2 regions of the Pantoea alfalfae genome follow, and region 2 is predicted to be linked to the other one. Evidence: predicted binding sites of a transcription regulator. Region 2 holds the regulator's gene; the other holds the start of a gene.
What was found. Region 2 encodes LexA, which represses DNA repair genes until DNA is damaged. Its sites were predicted from a motif close to TNCTGTATGTACATACAGNA; they were not measured.
Positions count from the first base shown of each region.

Region 1: a site for LexA is predicted at 4,193-4,212, ahead of K6R05_RS07755 (DinI-like family protein). Genes of this name have one in related genera too.

Region 1 is NZ_CP082292.1:1,660,768-1,668,545, reverse strand. It holds gene fliD (flagellar filament capping protein FliD) at 1-101, shown strand, start outside; gene fliS (flagellar export chaperone FliS) at 113-520, shown strand; gene fliT (flagella biosynthesis regulatory protein FliT) at 520-885, shown strand; gene amyA (alpha-amylase) at 988-2,469, shown strand; gene yedD (lipoprotein YedD) at 2,545-3,018, opposite strand; gene K6R05_RS07765 (DUF6388 family protein) at 3,260-3,583, shown strand; gene iraP (anti-adapter protein IraP) at 3,776-4,075, opposite strand; gene K6R05_RS07755 (DinI-like family protein) at 4,251-4,490, shown strand; gene K6R05_RS07750 (hypothetical protein) at 4,529-4,795, opposite strand; gene K6R05_RS07745 (hypothetical protein) at 4,947-5,192, opposite strand; gene K6R05_RS07740 (hypothetical protein) at 5,275-5,658, opposite strand; gene K6R05_RS07735 (helix-turn-helix domain-containing protein) at 5,795-6,427, shown strand; gene K6R05_RS07730 (hypothetical protein) at 6,493-6,741, opposite strand; gene K6R05_RS07725 (hypothetical protein) at 7,061-7,261, shown strand; gene K6R05_RS07720 (hypothetical protein) at 7,674-7,778, shown strand, end outside.
Region 2 is NZ_CP082292.1:3,712,128-3,719,905, forward strand. It holds gene pspG (envelope stress response protein PspG) at 1-74, opposite strand, end outside; gene dusA (tRNA dihydrouridine(20/20a) synthase DusA) at 253-1,245, opposite strand; gene K6R05_RS17365 (conjugal transfer protein TraF) at 1,352-2,602, opposite strand; gene zur (zinc uptake transcriptional repressor Zur) at 3,054-3,575, shown strand; gene K6R05_RS17375 (CsbD family protein) at 3,665-3,877, opposite strand; gene dinF (MATE family efflux transporter DinF) at 4,045-5,367, opposite strand; gene lexA (transcriptional repressor LexA) at 5,468-6,082, opposite strand; gene K6R05_RS17390 (diacylglycerol kinase) at 6,188-6,556, opposite strand; gene plsB (glycerol-3-phosphate 1-O-acyltransferase PlsB) at 6,685-7,778, shown strand, end outside.

The DNA.
Region 1 (7,778 bases), 1.9 Mb from region 2:
AAACACAGTTTACCCAACTGGATATGGCTATCAGTAAACTTAACTCGACCAGTACCTATCTGACACAGCAGTTCGATACGTCAGATTCGTCTAAAAAATAACAGGAGTGTCCATGTACAGCGCTACAGGCACCAAAGCCTATGCAAAAATTGGCGTAGAAAGCGCCGTGATGAGCGCCAGCCAGCAGCAGCTGGTCGTGATGCTGTTCGACGGCGCACTGAGCGCGTTAATCCGCGCCCGCCTGTTTATGCAGGATGGCAATATCGAAGGCAAAGGCAGCTCCATCTCTAAAGCCATCAATATTATCGAAGCGGGTCTGAAAGAGGGCCTGGCTGAAAACCGTGGTGATGAGCTGGCAGACAATCTGCTGGATCTTTACAACTACATGACGCGTCGCCTGTTGCAGGCCAACCTGCACAATGATGTTGCCGCGGTCGAGGAGGTCGAAGGCCTGCTGCGCAACATCGCGGACGCGTGGAAAGAAGTGGTTCAACCTAACCTGATTCAGGACGCCGTTTAATGACTACTGCACCGCATCTGATTGCCGTTTACCAACAGTTACTCGATCTCAGCCAGGGAATGCTGCGTCATGCCGCACAGGGCGAATGGGATGAATTGATCAGCCGGGAGATGGAGTATGTCAATGCGGTGCAGGACTTAGCCCAGTCGACAGAGGCAGTATCGCCTTCATCACAGACGCAGGAGCAGTTACGTCCGGTACTGCGCCGTATTCTCGACAACGAAAGCGAAGTAAAACGCCTGCTGCAGGCGCGGATGGATGAGCTGGCCTCGCTGGTCGGTCAGAACAGCCGTCAGAAATCGGTGATGTCCGCCTATGCCAACCAGGGCGGCATTGTGATGGTACCGCGCGAAACCCTCTCCTGATCCCCTGCTCTGCTACGCCGCCAGATTTATTTTTCTGCGCGGCGTCTCTTTTCTGCCGCTTACTCCATACTTGATTTTCATCATCCCCCTGGAGTGTGGTACATGCAAAACCCAACGTTATTACAGTTTTTCCATTGGTATTACCCGGATGGCAGCAAATTGTGGCCGGAAGTCGCCGATCGCGCGGCCTGGCTCAGCGAAATTGGTATCACTATGGCATGGCTGCCACCCTGCTACAAAGGGGGGTCGGGGGGCTATTCAGTGGGTTACGACAGCTACGATCTGTTCGACCTGGGGGAATTTGATCAGAAAGGCGGCGTTGCCACCAAATATGGTGATAAAGCGCAGTTACTGGCTGCCATGGAAGCCCTGCGTAGCCACAACGTTGGGGTGCTGCTGGATGTGGTGCTGAACCACAAAATGGGCGCGGACGAGAAAGAGGCGATCAGCGTTAACCGCGTCAATCCGGACAACCGAGATGAAATTTATGATGAGGTCGTCGAATGTGAAGCCTGGACGAAATTCACCTTTCCGGCGCGGAAAGGTGAGTATTCGAAATTTGTCTGGGACCACAAATGTTTTAGCGGCGTAGACCACATCGAAAACCCGGACGAGAACGGCGTATTCAAAATCATCAACGACTACACCGCCGAAGGCTGGAACGATCAGGTCGATAACGAGCTGGGCAACTTCGACTATCTGATGGGTGCCAACATCGATTTCCGCAACAATGCGGTCAGGGAAGAGCTGAAATACTGGGCACGCTGGGTGATGGAACAGGTGCCCTGCACCGGCTTCCGTCTGGATGCGGTAAAACATATTCCGGCCTGGTTCTATAAAGAGTGGATCGATCATATTCAGGACGTCGCTGAAGAGCCGATGTTTATCGTCGCGGAGTACTGGTCGTTTGAAACCGAGAAGCTGCAGGAGTATGTGCATCAGGTGGAAGGCAAAACTATGCTGTTTGATGCGCCACTGCACATGAACTTCCATCAGGCCTCAACCGCAGGCAGCGCCTACGATATGAGCCAGATTTTTGCTAACTCGCTGGTGGTGGCGGAGCCGTGGCATGCCGTGACCATCGTGGCTAACCATGACACCCAGCCGCTGCAGTCGCTCGAAGCGCCGGTTGAGGCCTGGTTCAAACCGCTGGCCTATGCGCTGATCCTGCTGCGTGAGCAGGGCGTGCCAACCATTTTCTATCCTGACCTGTTCGGGGCGACTTATGAAGATGAGGGCGGCGACGGCGAGACGCACAAAATTGAGATGCCGGTCATTCCTGAACTGGAAGGATTAATCCGGGCGCGTCAGCAGTATGGCTGGGGCGTGCAGACCGACTATTTTGATCACCCCAACTGCGTGGCGTTCAGCCGCAGCGGCACCGAAACGCAGCCAGGCTGTGTGGTGATCATGTCGAACGGCGATGCGGGCGAGAAAAGTGTGCCGATGGGCGAAGGCTTTGCCGGTAAGGTCTGGCGCGATCATCTGGGGAACCGTGAAGAGACCATTACGGCTGACGAGCACGGTACAGCCGTCTTTGCCTGTAACGGTGGCAGCGTCAGCGTCTGGGTAGTAGCAGAATAAGTGACTGAATAAGCGTATAACCGCCCTGCCGGACGCTTTCGCGTGCTGCCGGGGCGGTTTTTTTATGGGCTGCGGTTAGGACTGCGCGTTATGCTCAGTAATCGGCGTGCGCAACAGCTGCGGTTCAATATTCTGAATGACAGCAGCTTTCGGCTGTTTTGCCACTTCTTCCAGTGCCTGCTGACACTCTAGTGTCGGACGCGCCACTTTGCGCAGGGTCAGCCCGTCATACTTAAGTTCACTGTTATCGACGACCAGCGGCATCACCCGAATCTTTCGCGTGACGTTGACATAGTCACCGTTCAGACGGGTCAGCTTGCCTGGCTTCGCAATCACACGCATCCACTGGCGGCAATCCAGCGTGCTGCCATCCGCATTGATAATCAGACTGGCTATTGCCTGTCCGCTGATCAGGCTGCTTTGTGGGCCGACGGTTTGCCAGTTCCCCTGCAGATCAGCCGGTGCCGGCGCCTGTACCGCATTTTCATAATCGTTGATTTGCGCACAGCCACTCAGTGCCAGCGCGGCAATCAGCATCCACTTTTTCATGTTTAATCCCTAAGATCGCGTCAATGGCGGCTACGTTATAATTTTTTCACCGCGCAGCGCAAGGTATCTGGCTGTTCAGACACCCGCAAGCGGCCGATTGCAGCAGAATTTACTCATGAGCCAGGACATCGGTCAGCGTTTTAATCGGCTACTGGCAGTCTGAATGGGCTCTGGCACGCCTGACAAGCGGAAGACAACCCGATACACTGACGCGCTGCATCAGCCTTTCAGGAATATAAATATGAAAACGCCAGAAGCCTATTATGCCCAGGCACGTGAAATGTTTTTTACCGCGCATCCCGACTTTCAGTCAGCACTGGATGAGTTAACGGAGAGCGATGCCCGTGCCGCTAATCTGTCGCTGCGACAGCTGCGTGAATGGCACGCCGAACGCATCTATGCGGCCTTTTTACGGCAGAAGAATCTGGATGGGATGATTTTTTCTATTCAGCTCGCTGAGCCCGATAAAGCGGTAGCGGCTGAGGCTATCGAGACCTATCTCAAATCTCATGCTGAGTCGCTGGGAATGAGCTGGGAAGAGTTCTGCATCAAAAACGAGCTGTAACGTTCCCTGCACTGAAGAGCTATAAGTGACACCTCTCAGTCTGTCGCACAGCATCGGATAGAGCAGTAAAGCAAAAACGCGATACCTTCACGTTAAGCCGCAGGTGATGATTGCACTTTTGGGCAAAGCAACTGCACTGCCTCCGGAGAGATTGCCGGGCTTTCCTCTCCGGAGGTGTATTGAAAAATGGCCCTACTCTCGCTCTTCCGTGGCTTTGCCTTTCACTTCTACATAGCTTGCAACCGCCAGCAGACGATTGATATGCGTCAGCAGCAGATCAACATCCGACTGCAGAAACTCAGTCGACGATTGCGAAGCGGTAATGATGGCATCCTGCACCGTTTCTGTAATGGTCAGCGAGTTGTCCTGTTTCGCCTGCACCAGCAGCGCTGCAACCAGCAGGGACTGCGCTTCAAGCTGCGCCGTCAGCTCTTTTGCATCGACGTCCATCTTTGCCAGCTTTAGCAGAATATCAATGACCAGTTGTCGCATCGCGGACCTCCTGAAAAGTAAGCCAGCATTATGTCGCGATGCGTGCGCATTTTGCTAGTCGAAGATGGAGGTTTTCGCGAGATAAAAATTTACGCGAAATCAGGCGCACCGCCTTGCTACTGTTTTTATTTACAGTATTATATATCAGCGATTTTGCCCTGAATGGATTGCCATCATGTTTGTTGAGTTGATTTATGACAAGCGCAACGTTGCCGGTTTACCGGGTGCTCGCGAGATGATTCGTGAGGAGCTGGAAAAGCGGGTACATCGGGTGTTTCCTGACATCGAAGTTAAGGTCAAGCCGATGGAACGTAACGCGATTGATACTGATTTGAGTAAGAACGATAAGGCGACAGTTGCGCGTATTGTTGAAGAGATGTTCGACGAAGCGGAAATGTGGCTGGTGGCCGACTAATCTCTTAGCGGCCACCGTATCAGTCAGCGGGAGATGAATCAGCTCTCCTGCTCACTGTGATTAATTTCAATCTCGATGTCCTGAATGGCGGCATCCAGATCTTCCAGCAGTTTCCCCTGCTTATTCAGCAACGCATCGATACGGTCGGCATTCGTCTTATCTTTATACTCACCAGCATCAAACGCTAACCAATGGCTGGACAGGGTTTCGGTGTTGGTCTGCGCGTAGTGGCGCATCTCTTTAAGCTGCGAAGTCACATCGCGCAGATAGTCATTTTTGGTTTTGGTTTCTGTTGAATCGCTCATGCTAAATTTCCTTCTGGTCAGTTATCAAAAGTGTTTAGGCTTAGCGGTTCATCAACCGGCCAATCAGCGGACGTCAGTTCAGGTACAAAATGTCGTCCGGAGATTTAAAACTAGTCGATCATAGCGAATCCGCACTAAGAATAATCGGAAGTTACGGTTTCCCGGTGGGTTTCGCGGATGGCACCTCATTCTCAATCACGACTTCTTTTACTTTTGTGATCGTTTTGTCGGCGACGCGATCAGGTATCACATCAAGCTTATGCTGTAATGCTGCAACCTGACTGGTCAGCAAATCCACCCGCTCATCACGCCGCGCTGCAATGACCCGATAATCTGCCCGGATCTCCTCAACCCGCTTATTTGCCGTGTTACTGACGTAGAGAAAAATAATTGTCATCAGAATGCAAATCATCGAACAGCTCAGCAGAATGCAGCCGAGGATAACTTTGCGCCGTTGTAACATAGGAGCCTTAAGGCTGTTAATTGTTGTCATCGCTGCGATCCTCCAGAGTTGAGATCAGCCGATTAATCTCATTACGAAATTTATCGTTCTGATCGGTTTCGGTCATCGCCAGTAAAATACCTACGGCATTCTTGATTAACCGTAGATCCGTTTCGAGTGTCGCAATACGTCGCAAATTTCTGTCATGACGTTCACGTAACTCATCGTTCTCCTCCCGTATCATCAGGTTGCTCTCTTTCAGCAACACCACCTGCTCTTTGTAGCTGGTAATAATTTCGCCGCCGGCTCGATTACTGGTTACGATTGACGCAATACCCGCCAATAACGGTTTCCAGAACAGTGCTGCTGCCCCCCCACCCAGAACCAACGCACCCATACTGGTAATCAAACTACTTTCCATGCCACACCCCTTTGTCCGGTAAGGTCTCTGGAACACACTGCGTGCAGAACAGCCACGTCCTTAACCCTGAATTTAAGATTGCTTAAATACCAGGGTTAAGTATACTTAAGTCACTCTCAATCAAAAAGTCAAGCTGATGAAAAATGAAACGCTGGGTGACCGCATCCGACTCCGACGTAAATCACTGCAATTAACGCAGAAGCAATTGGCACAACAGGTAAAAGTCTCCCATGTGGCTATTTCGCAATGGGAAAAAGAGGAGACGCTGCCGCGCGGTGAGAACCTGCTTCGGCTTGCCGAAGCGCTGGGCTGTGCACCGGCTTATCTGATAGATGGGGATGGTCCTGTTTTCAGCGAAAATAGCTGGGCAGGACTGCACCAGATCCCGCTGCTTGCTCAGCGTAACGTCGCACAATGGCTGAACGATGCCGGTGCTGTCCGGCATCAGCTGCTGATGCACAACGATATGGCGCTGTCGAAACAGAGTTTTGCCTTCCGGGTGGAAGAACAGGCCATGTCACCCGCTATTCTGCGGGAGGATGTGGTGATTATCGATCCCTGCCTGTCACCTCAGCCTGGTGACCACGTACTGGCATTACAGCAACAGAATGTCCTGCTGCGCACCTGGCGCCAGCGCGGCAGTGAGGATGGTGTTACGCAGTTTGAACTGGCACCGGTCAATATCAACTTTCCCGAGCTGCATTCAGGCCGTGACAGCCTGAAGCTGATAGGCACGCTGGTGGAATTGCGCCGCTATCGGCAGCCATAAAAAAACCCGCCGGGTGCGGGTTAGCTTTTCAGCGAAAAACTGTAGTTAGAGTAATAGCCATGCAACTACAGGGCGTCGACCAGTTGATCCACTACGACCTTACCCTGCAGGTCGGTCTGCATAATGCGATAGTTGACTGGCCATGAGCGGCGGGTGCTGAGTTTATCGAACAGGGTCACGCCGCCTTTTTTGACACCCTGACGGCTGACAATAATCCATTCTGTCACCTCTTCCTGACCACGATTTCTCAGACTCAGTGTGCGTTGTTCAATTAGCTGGTCTTCAGCTTCAATCTTTAAATAGTCTCGTAACATAATTTCTATCTCCTGGTAACGCAGGTCACTATATGCTTTTTATTAATCAGTTCAATCGAATTTATTAATCGAATATTTTATCGTCGGGAATGTGACCTGCCGCAGTCGATATGACAGGTTTGTCCATTTCTGCATCAGACCTTTCCCGTTAGCATGATTGTGCTGCACACACCCAAACATCGAAAAATGACGTGTTCAGTATGAGAGAAACTCCGATTAGCCCGCCTCTGGCGGGCTTTTTTTCGCTCTGTAATCCGATGTAAAGGCGGGATGTCAGGGCTGGTCTAGACTTAAGGCACTGGAAAAAAAGGAGTGAGTTATGTTTAAGCACAATACAAATGAAGAACGTAAGAAAGAAGGTGATGTCAGCAAGAGCCTGCCCGAAGCTGCGCCAAATGCGGGCAATGCTTATGAAGAAGATGATCACCCTGCCACTGACGCACCGAAAGATCATGGTGAAGTGCCGCGCAAAAATGATGACAGCCAGGATGATAAAAAAGATCCCTATAAAGCGAGTTGATGTGCAGATGGCGCGCCCGACGGGCGCGCTGTTTCCTGTTGCTCAGGGAAGCTTCAGGTAAAGAGTACGCCACACCTTCAGGGCAGAAAAGTTTTTGCGTAATAGCATTTCTCACCGTTTCGTTATGTTCCTGCTTTTACTACGGCAAAAACCGCCTGACAGACTGTTCATTAAACCCCGAAGGTTCAATTTGAAGTAGCGCTTCGCAAATTTTTCGTTCATTTCCCGTAACCCGTAAATTGAACCTTCCATTCGTCCTCCGTTAACTCAAAGTGAGGCAGGTATGTATTGTGTTCATGAATCGGTGACGCTGAGTGTTGTACCCTCTGCTCTCGCTGACTTAATCACAGGTTCGTGACAGAGCCTTAAAGGGCGCAGATTAGCCGGAAAAATGATAACGAGAGTGGATGCCATGAATAGATTAATAATCGCTCTGAGCGTAAGTTTGCTGAGCGGATGTGTAGATACGGGACGAGTTGGATTGCACCCGGAAACGAAGACCGCCTGGTTCGACGGT
Region 2 (7,778 bases):
GCCAGCACGCCCAGCAGTGAAACGCCGGTCAGCAATAGCATCAGGAAAAAACCCAATACGAATAAAATTTCCACGTCAGCGCTCCTTTTTGAGATTGATTGTTATAGCTATTACAAGAAACGTGCCAACCGATAACTTATTGATTTAACGCTAATAAGGGTTAAAAAAAGTGTCGTAACCTGGTGAGAAAAACCACATTATGGCGTAAAAAAAACCAGCTTTAAAAGCTGGCTTTCCTGTTCAGGGCAGACATCAGACTTCCTGCGGGACCTTATCCGCAACCAGCGCCAGCGCCGCTTCCAGTACGCGAACATCAGCGCCCGGCTTGTGGGCGTTTTCACTCAGGTGACGTCGCCACTGGCGAGCGCCCGGAATTCCCTGAAATAATCCCAGCATATGGCGTGTGACGTGTCCCAGATACGTGCCCTTCGCCAGCTCCGCTTCAATATAGGGATACATAGCGCGCACTACGTCCACCGGGTTAGCCGCCGGATGCTGACGACCAAACAGCGTCTGATCGACCTGCGCCAGAATGCCGGGGTTTTGATAGGCTTCACGTCCCATCATTACGCCGTCAAGGTGCTGCAGATGAGCCAGTGCCTCTTCCAGCGTTTTCACACCACCATTGAGCGCGATCGTCAGATGCGGAAAATCGCGTTTCAGCTGCCAGACGCGGGGATAATCCAGCGGTGGAATTTCGCGATTCTCTTTGGGGCTGAGGCCAGAGAGCCAGGCTTTGCGCGCATGGATAATAAATGTCTCGCATTCACCGCGACCGGCCACCGTGCCGATAAAGTCGGTCAGGAATTCATAGCTGTCCAGCTCATCAATCCCGATGCGGGTTTTCACCGTCACCGGAATCGATACCACGTCGCGCATCGCTTTAATCGCATCCGCGACCAGATTCGCCTCGGCCATCAGGCAGGCACCGAATCGGCCATTCTGAACCCGATCCGAAGGACAGCCGACATTCAGGTTCACTTCATCGTAGCCACGCTGCTCTGCCAGCTTCGCACACTGCGCCAGCGCCGCCGGATCGCTACCGCCAAGCTGCAACGCGACCGGATGTTCCGCCTCGCTGTAAGCCAGGTAATCCCCTTTGCCATGAATGATCGCGCCCGTGGTCACCATTTCGGTGTAGAGCAGCGTGTCGCCGGTCAGCTGACGATGAAAATAGCGACAGTGGCGATCGGTCCAGTCGAGCATGGGGGCGATAGAGAAACGTTGCGAAGAGAAATTAGGCATGAAGCGCAGACAATCCGGTAATTAAGGGTGATGGAATTCTGTGCAAGGATAACACAAGGGCGGGCGATAGTGCATCGCCCGCCCCCGAACAGCCTGAATAACGTGCTTAGAAGTTAAAGCCCAGCTGCATCATCGCGCCCCAGGTATTGTTAGCCCCCACAGAGCCGGCCAGATCCAGATGGACAGCTTTGTTAAACGGTGACAGACCAAAACCTGCGGTGGCAACATTTTCGTCGTTAGACCGCATGTCCGCACGATAACCGGCACGCAGCTGCAGCCAGTCAAGCACGCGGTATTCCGCGCCCACTGCCGCATACTGGCTGTTATCCTGCGTTTTGAAGCGTTTGGTTTCCGTCAGATCCACATCGCCGGTCACGGTAAACGGACCTTTATCCCAGGACAGGCCGGTGGTGACCAGCGGGCGAATCTGGTAGGTATCACGGAACCCGTTGACCTCTTTGGTCTGCAGATCACGCGAAACCAGGTTCTGTCCGGTCACACCCAGCGTCCAGTTTTCAGCAAAGGTGGTTGCCAGACCGGCATCAACGTTAAAGCCGGTGTCGGTGCTGCGATACTGGCTATTGTTGATGTCGTTCTTGTCATAGTTATAGATGCTGGCAGTATAGTTATAGAGCGAGGTTTTCTGCACTTTCGGCGTCACGCCCACTGAGACCGGCTGACCGGCGATAGTGAACTCATGCGCCACCGCCACACCATAATCAATGGTCAGTGCCGCTAAGCCATTCGCACTGGAACGAAGGTTATTTTGATCGCCCGGACGTGGCAGCACCGTTCCGTTAGCGACACCGCGCAGGTAGTCGATATCACCCTGGACCACGTTGGCACGGACGTGCGCCGTACCGTAGGCTTTGGTAATAAACGCAAAAGGCAGAGTCTCATTGGGGATCGTGACGGCCACGGCCACGCCTGCACTGCCGTGAGCTTTGTTACCGCGCAAATCGCTGAGCTTGTCAGCAACATCGCCGGAGGCAGCACGCAGTTCAGGGTAGCCACGCAGATAATCTGCAAAAGTCAGATTACCAATCACGTCACGATAGCGATCTACGGTGTCCGTAATATCATCGACTTTATCGATCAGCTTATCTTTGTCAGTCACCTGAATTCCCGCTGAAGGGAAAATAATGCTGACGTTATCGTCAGATTTAGCACGCGTCATTAATGCCGGGTTCGCCAGCACTGCTGAGCCATAAACAGAAGATGCTACGCCGGTCCCGCCCATGGCGTCATTACGTGCATCATACCAGGTCCCTGCCGCCATGGCGGAAGAAGAAAGGAAAAGCGCGGTCGCTGCAGCGGAATACTTCAGCGCTGAACGTTGAGCGGATTTTTTCACCATTTGCCTGCCATCACCTGAGAAATTGTCATTGAAACATTCAACGACTGAATAGTTTGTTAGCCCTATTGTGAACCCTGGCTAACGCGTTATTGCTGTGAATTCAAAGGAAACAGTGTCTTAATTCAAAGGATTGGACGTTTTCCAATCAAAAAACCGTTGTAATTGTTCAAACTGCGTCGGGGTATTTCAAATAATGCCAGACTTTCCTTAAGTCTTTCTGAACATTACTTCTTAACTCAGTGAGATGCAAAGCAAAATACCAACAAATTCCGCTTCAGGTCGATTGAAAATGGATCTGATTTCTCGTCAGATTTGAGATAGATAGCGGCTGAAATGCTTAAAATGCTGCTTTATCAGGCAAATAATGCTGTTTTACCAGGCGAAAACGAACATCAGCGCCGAAAAACTATGTGTGATAAAATAACATCACTTATCCAGCGGAGAATTTTTCATGACAAACATGACGTCGCAGCAAATTTTGATTCAGGCTGAAAAGATATGCCTGCAGCGCGGTGTACGTCTGACTTCGCAGCGTGCTGAGGTGTTGCGCCTGATGGCCGAACAGCCTGGCTCGATCAGCGCTTACGATCTGCTGGATCAGCTCCGCATCAGCGAACCACAGGCTAAGCCGCCCACGGTCTATCGTGCGCTGGATTTCCTGCTGGAGCAGGGTTTCATTCATCGGGTGGAATCCAACAACAGCTACGTCATGTGCCACCATTTTGAGGCACCGGCACATACATCGGTGATGCTGGTCTGTGACCGCTGTGCTGCGGTAACGGAGAAACAGGCGCAGGGCGTGGAGAAGATTATCGCAACGCTGGCGGGTGAAGCACAGTTCGCTTTACGTCATAGCGTGATTGAAGCGCATGGTTTATGTAAAAATTGTGCTGCGGTCGAAGCCTGTACGCACCATGAAAGCTGCGAGCATGACCATCAGGATGAGGGTAAAAAGCGGGGCAAACGCGGGTAATCTGCACATCCTTGTGCTGTTCCGTCCCTGTGCCGTTCCGGGGCGGGCGCGCCGGAAAGCTTTTAGCTGATTATCAGCCTGGTATCAGATTACCAGCGGTGATCTTTGTTCTGACCTTCCCAGTCGGTTACTTCACGCTCTGCTTCATCTTTCGCATAGCCATAACGTTCCTGGATTTTGCCGACCAGCTGATCGCGTTTACCTTCGATAACCTGCATGTCGTCATCGGTCAGCTTGCCCCATTTCTCTTTCATTTTGCCTTTGAACTGCTTCCAGTTGCCGCTGGCTTCATCTTTATTCATGGCAGACCTCCAATCCTCGGGGTTTAATGATTATCTTGTTACTTAACAAAATAACGATATAAAGCGCTGGTTAACTGCGCTGCATAGAGTTAATTATAGTAGCCAACTTATTAACCGTAGAATAATACAGAATAATCTGTATCGGCTTGCGTGCAGCCACGACTGACTCAGGCATCAAACCAGCTGTTCTGACGCCAGTGCTTACGCCAGATGAGCCACAGCGACAGGCCGCGCAGCGCCAGGAAAACCGTTACCGCCAGCCACAGTCCGTGATTACCCAGCGCCGGTACGCTGAGCAGCATCAGAAAGTAGCCTGCTGCTGCCACCACCATGCTGTTACGCATCTCACGTCCGCGTGTTGCGCCGATGAACATCCCATCCAGCAGATAACACCAGACGCCGATCAGCGGCATAACGATCTGCCAGACCAGATAGCGGTCAGCACTTTGTTGCAGCGAAGGAAGAGAGGTCAACAGGGTAACAATCTGCGGGCCAGCAATGGCATAGGTCAGGGAAAAGAACAGCGCTACCACCACCGCCTGCCGACAGGCAGAGTGCCAGACACGCAGCAGTTTGCCGCCATCTTTTGCACCATGGGCCTCGCCGGCAAAAGCTTCAACTGCGTAGGCAAAGCCATCCAGCGCATAGGCCGTGAACGTAATGAACATCAGCAATACCGCGTTAACCGCCACCACATCCGGGCCCAGCCGCGCGCCCAGCACGGTCAGCGAGGCGAAACAGAGTTGCAGCATCAATGAGCGCAGCATGATGTCCCGGTTCAGCCGCAGCAGCCGGCCGCTGTCACCGCGCCAGCTCTGCTTCAGCAGGCTTAACGTAATACCGCGCAGCTTCAGGACTCGCCAGACCATGATACCGCCGACACCCAGCGTGATGTACTCCGCCAGCGCCGTGGCGGTTGCCGCCCCCGCGACACCCCAGTGCAGTCCCATCACCAGCCAGAGATCGAGCCCGATGTTAACCAGATTGCCTACCACCAGCAGGATCACTGGCGCGCGCGCATACTGCACGCCCAGCAGCCAGCCCAGAATGACCAGGTTTGCCAGCGTGGCGGGTGCACTGAGCCAGCGAATCTGAATAAACAGCGCCGCCTGTTCCAGTACCGCGGGATTACCGCCAACCAGATGGGTCGCCAGCTGAATAATCGGATAACGTAAAGCGATGAACAGTACACCTGCCAGCAGCGCAATCATCAGCGGCTGGGTCAGCGCACGTGCCAGCGCCATTTTATCACCGGCACCAAACGCCTGCGCCGTCAGGCCAGTCGTACTCATTCGAAGAAAAAGCAGCAGCATAAAGAGGAAACTGGTCACAGTGGTCCCGACCGCAACCCCGCCAAGATAGACAGGGCTGTCGAGATGACCAATAACTGCAGTATCGACCACGCCCAGTAAGGGAACGGTGATATTTGAAAGGATCATCGGCAGCGCAAGCCGCCAGAGATTTTTATCCGTTGCCGTGATAAAGCGCATTCGCCGTTCCGTGCTCAGTGTCGCTGCGCAAAACAGGCAGCGACAAAATTAGGGCAGACAGAATAGCATCAGAGAAAGCGAATGCACGCAGCCCTCAGAATCAGAGCCACTCGCCGTTACGCACCACGCCAACCGCCAGACCTTCAATGGTCAGAGACTGTGCACGGGTATCGACAACAATCGGGTCGAAATCGCTGTTTTCAGGCAGCAGATGCACGATAGCACCCTGCTTTTTCCAGCGCTTAACGGTGACTTCATCATCAATGCGGGCAACGACAACCTGGCCATTGCGCACATCCTGGGTTTTATGTACCGCGAGCAGGTCGCCATCCATAATCCCGATATCTTTCATCGACATTCCGCTGACGCGCAGCAGGAAGTCGGCAGAGGGCTTAAACAGGCCCGGATCCACTTTATAGTGGGTTTCGATATGTTCCTGCGCCATGATTGGCTCACCGGCAGCAACCCGGCCAATCAACGGTATGCCTTCTGAGGCTTCTTCTTCCATTAGCAGGCGAATGCCGCGCGATGCACCGGAAACGATCTCAATGACGCCTTTACGCGCCAGCGCTTTCAGGTGCTCTTCTGCCGCATTCGGTGAGCGGAAGCCCAGTTGTGCAGCAATCTCTGCGCGCGTAGGCGGCATGCCTGTTGAAGAAATATGGTCGCGAATCAGGTCATAGACCTGCTGCTGCCTGCTGGTTAATGCTTTCATCCCGCCCCCTGGTTGTTTATACAGTCGCTGTGAGTATATACAGGTATTGGCGAAATGGAAACCGATTGTCAGGCAAAACGCGGCTTCCGGCGCGATATGGAACGCTTATCGCAAATGTGTCCAGAGCAGCGCGATCCAGACAAAGAGTGCCAGTAAGATGCTGATCAGTACTGCCGCAGATCCCATATCTTTGGCCCGGCCCGCCAGCGGATGATGCTCCTGACCGATGCGGTCGACCACGGATTCAATGGCGCTATTAAGGATTTCGACAATGACCACCAGCACCACCGACCCAATCATCAGGATGCGTGAGACCACATCGACATCCAGCCAGCAGGCGATAATAATGGCGACCAGCGCAGCCAGGGCTTCCTGACGAAACGCCGCTTCATGTTGCCAGGCGGCACGCAGTCCCTGCCAGGAGTAACCTGCGGCTTTAATTATTCTGATAAGTCCGGTGGCATTATTTGCCATGATGTGGGAACCCTTTTATCGGATTGACGTCAATGTCTGGGCTGCGTGCAATTGGCACCACCACAGATCTTCGCTGCACTTTCTGGTATGCTTGCGGCGCTTTGCTAACAAGAGGCTTCATGTTGTCTATGTCAGGTTGGCGTAAACTCTATTACAAATTGCTTAATTTACCACTGTCGTTTTTGGTAAAAAGTAAGGCCATTCCGGCCGATCCTGTGTCTGAACATGGTCTGGATCCGACCCGACCTATTATGTATGTTTTGCCTTACGATTCGAAGGCCGACTTACTGACTTTACGCGCGCAGTGTCTGCGGCATCATCTGCCTGATCCGCTCTCTCCGCTGGAGATTGATGGTTCACTGCTGCCGCGCCACGTATTTATCCACGATGGCCCGCGCGTATTCCCCTACTTTGTGCCCAGCGTCGAATCGGTGAAAATCTTTCACGATTACCTCGATCTGCATCGCAATAATCCTAAGCTCGATATCCAGATGCTGCCGGTCACGGTAATGTTTGGCCGCGCACCAGGACGTGAAGTCCAGGGCGAAGCCACGCCACACCTGCGTGTGCTGAACGGTGTACAGAAGTTCTTTGCGGTGATCTGGCACGGACGCGACAGCTTTGTTCGCTTCTCGCCGACCGTCTCACTGCGCCGTATGGCCACGGAGCACGGTACGGATAAGTCGATCGCCCAGAAGCTGGCTCGCGTGGCGCGCATCCATTTTGCCCGTCAGCGGCTGGCGGCGATTGGCCCGCGTTTACCGGCGCGTCAGGATCTGTTCAACCGTCTGCTGCAATCCAAAGCGATTGAAAAAGCCGTCGAAGATGAAGCACGCAGCAAAAAAATCTCCCATGAGAAAGCGCAGCAGAATGCCGTTGAGATGATGGAAGAAATTGCCGCCAACTTCTCTTATGAAGCGATTCGCGTCACCGACCGCGTGATGGGCTGGCTCTGGAGTCGTCTCTATCAGGGCATCAACGTCAATGGCGGCGAAAAAGTTCGTCAGCTGGCGCAGGATGGCCACGAGATTGTCTATGTGCCGTGCCATCGCAGCCACATGGATTATCTGCTGCTCTCCTATGTGCTCTATCATCAGGGCCTGGTGCCGCCACACATTGCTGCCGGTATCAATCTCAACTTCTGGCCAGCCGGCCCGATTTTCCGTCGTCTGGGCGCGTTCTTTATTCGTCGTACCTTTAAAGGCAACAAGCTCTACGCCAC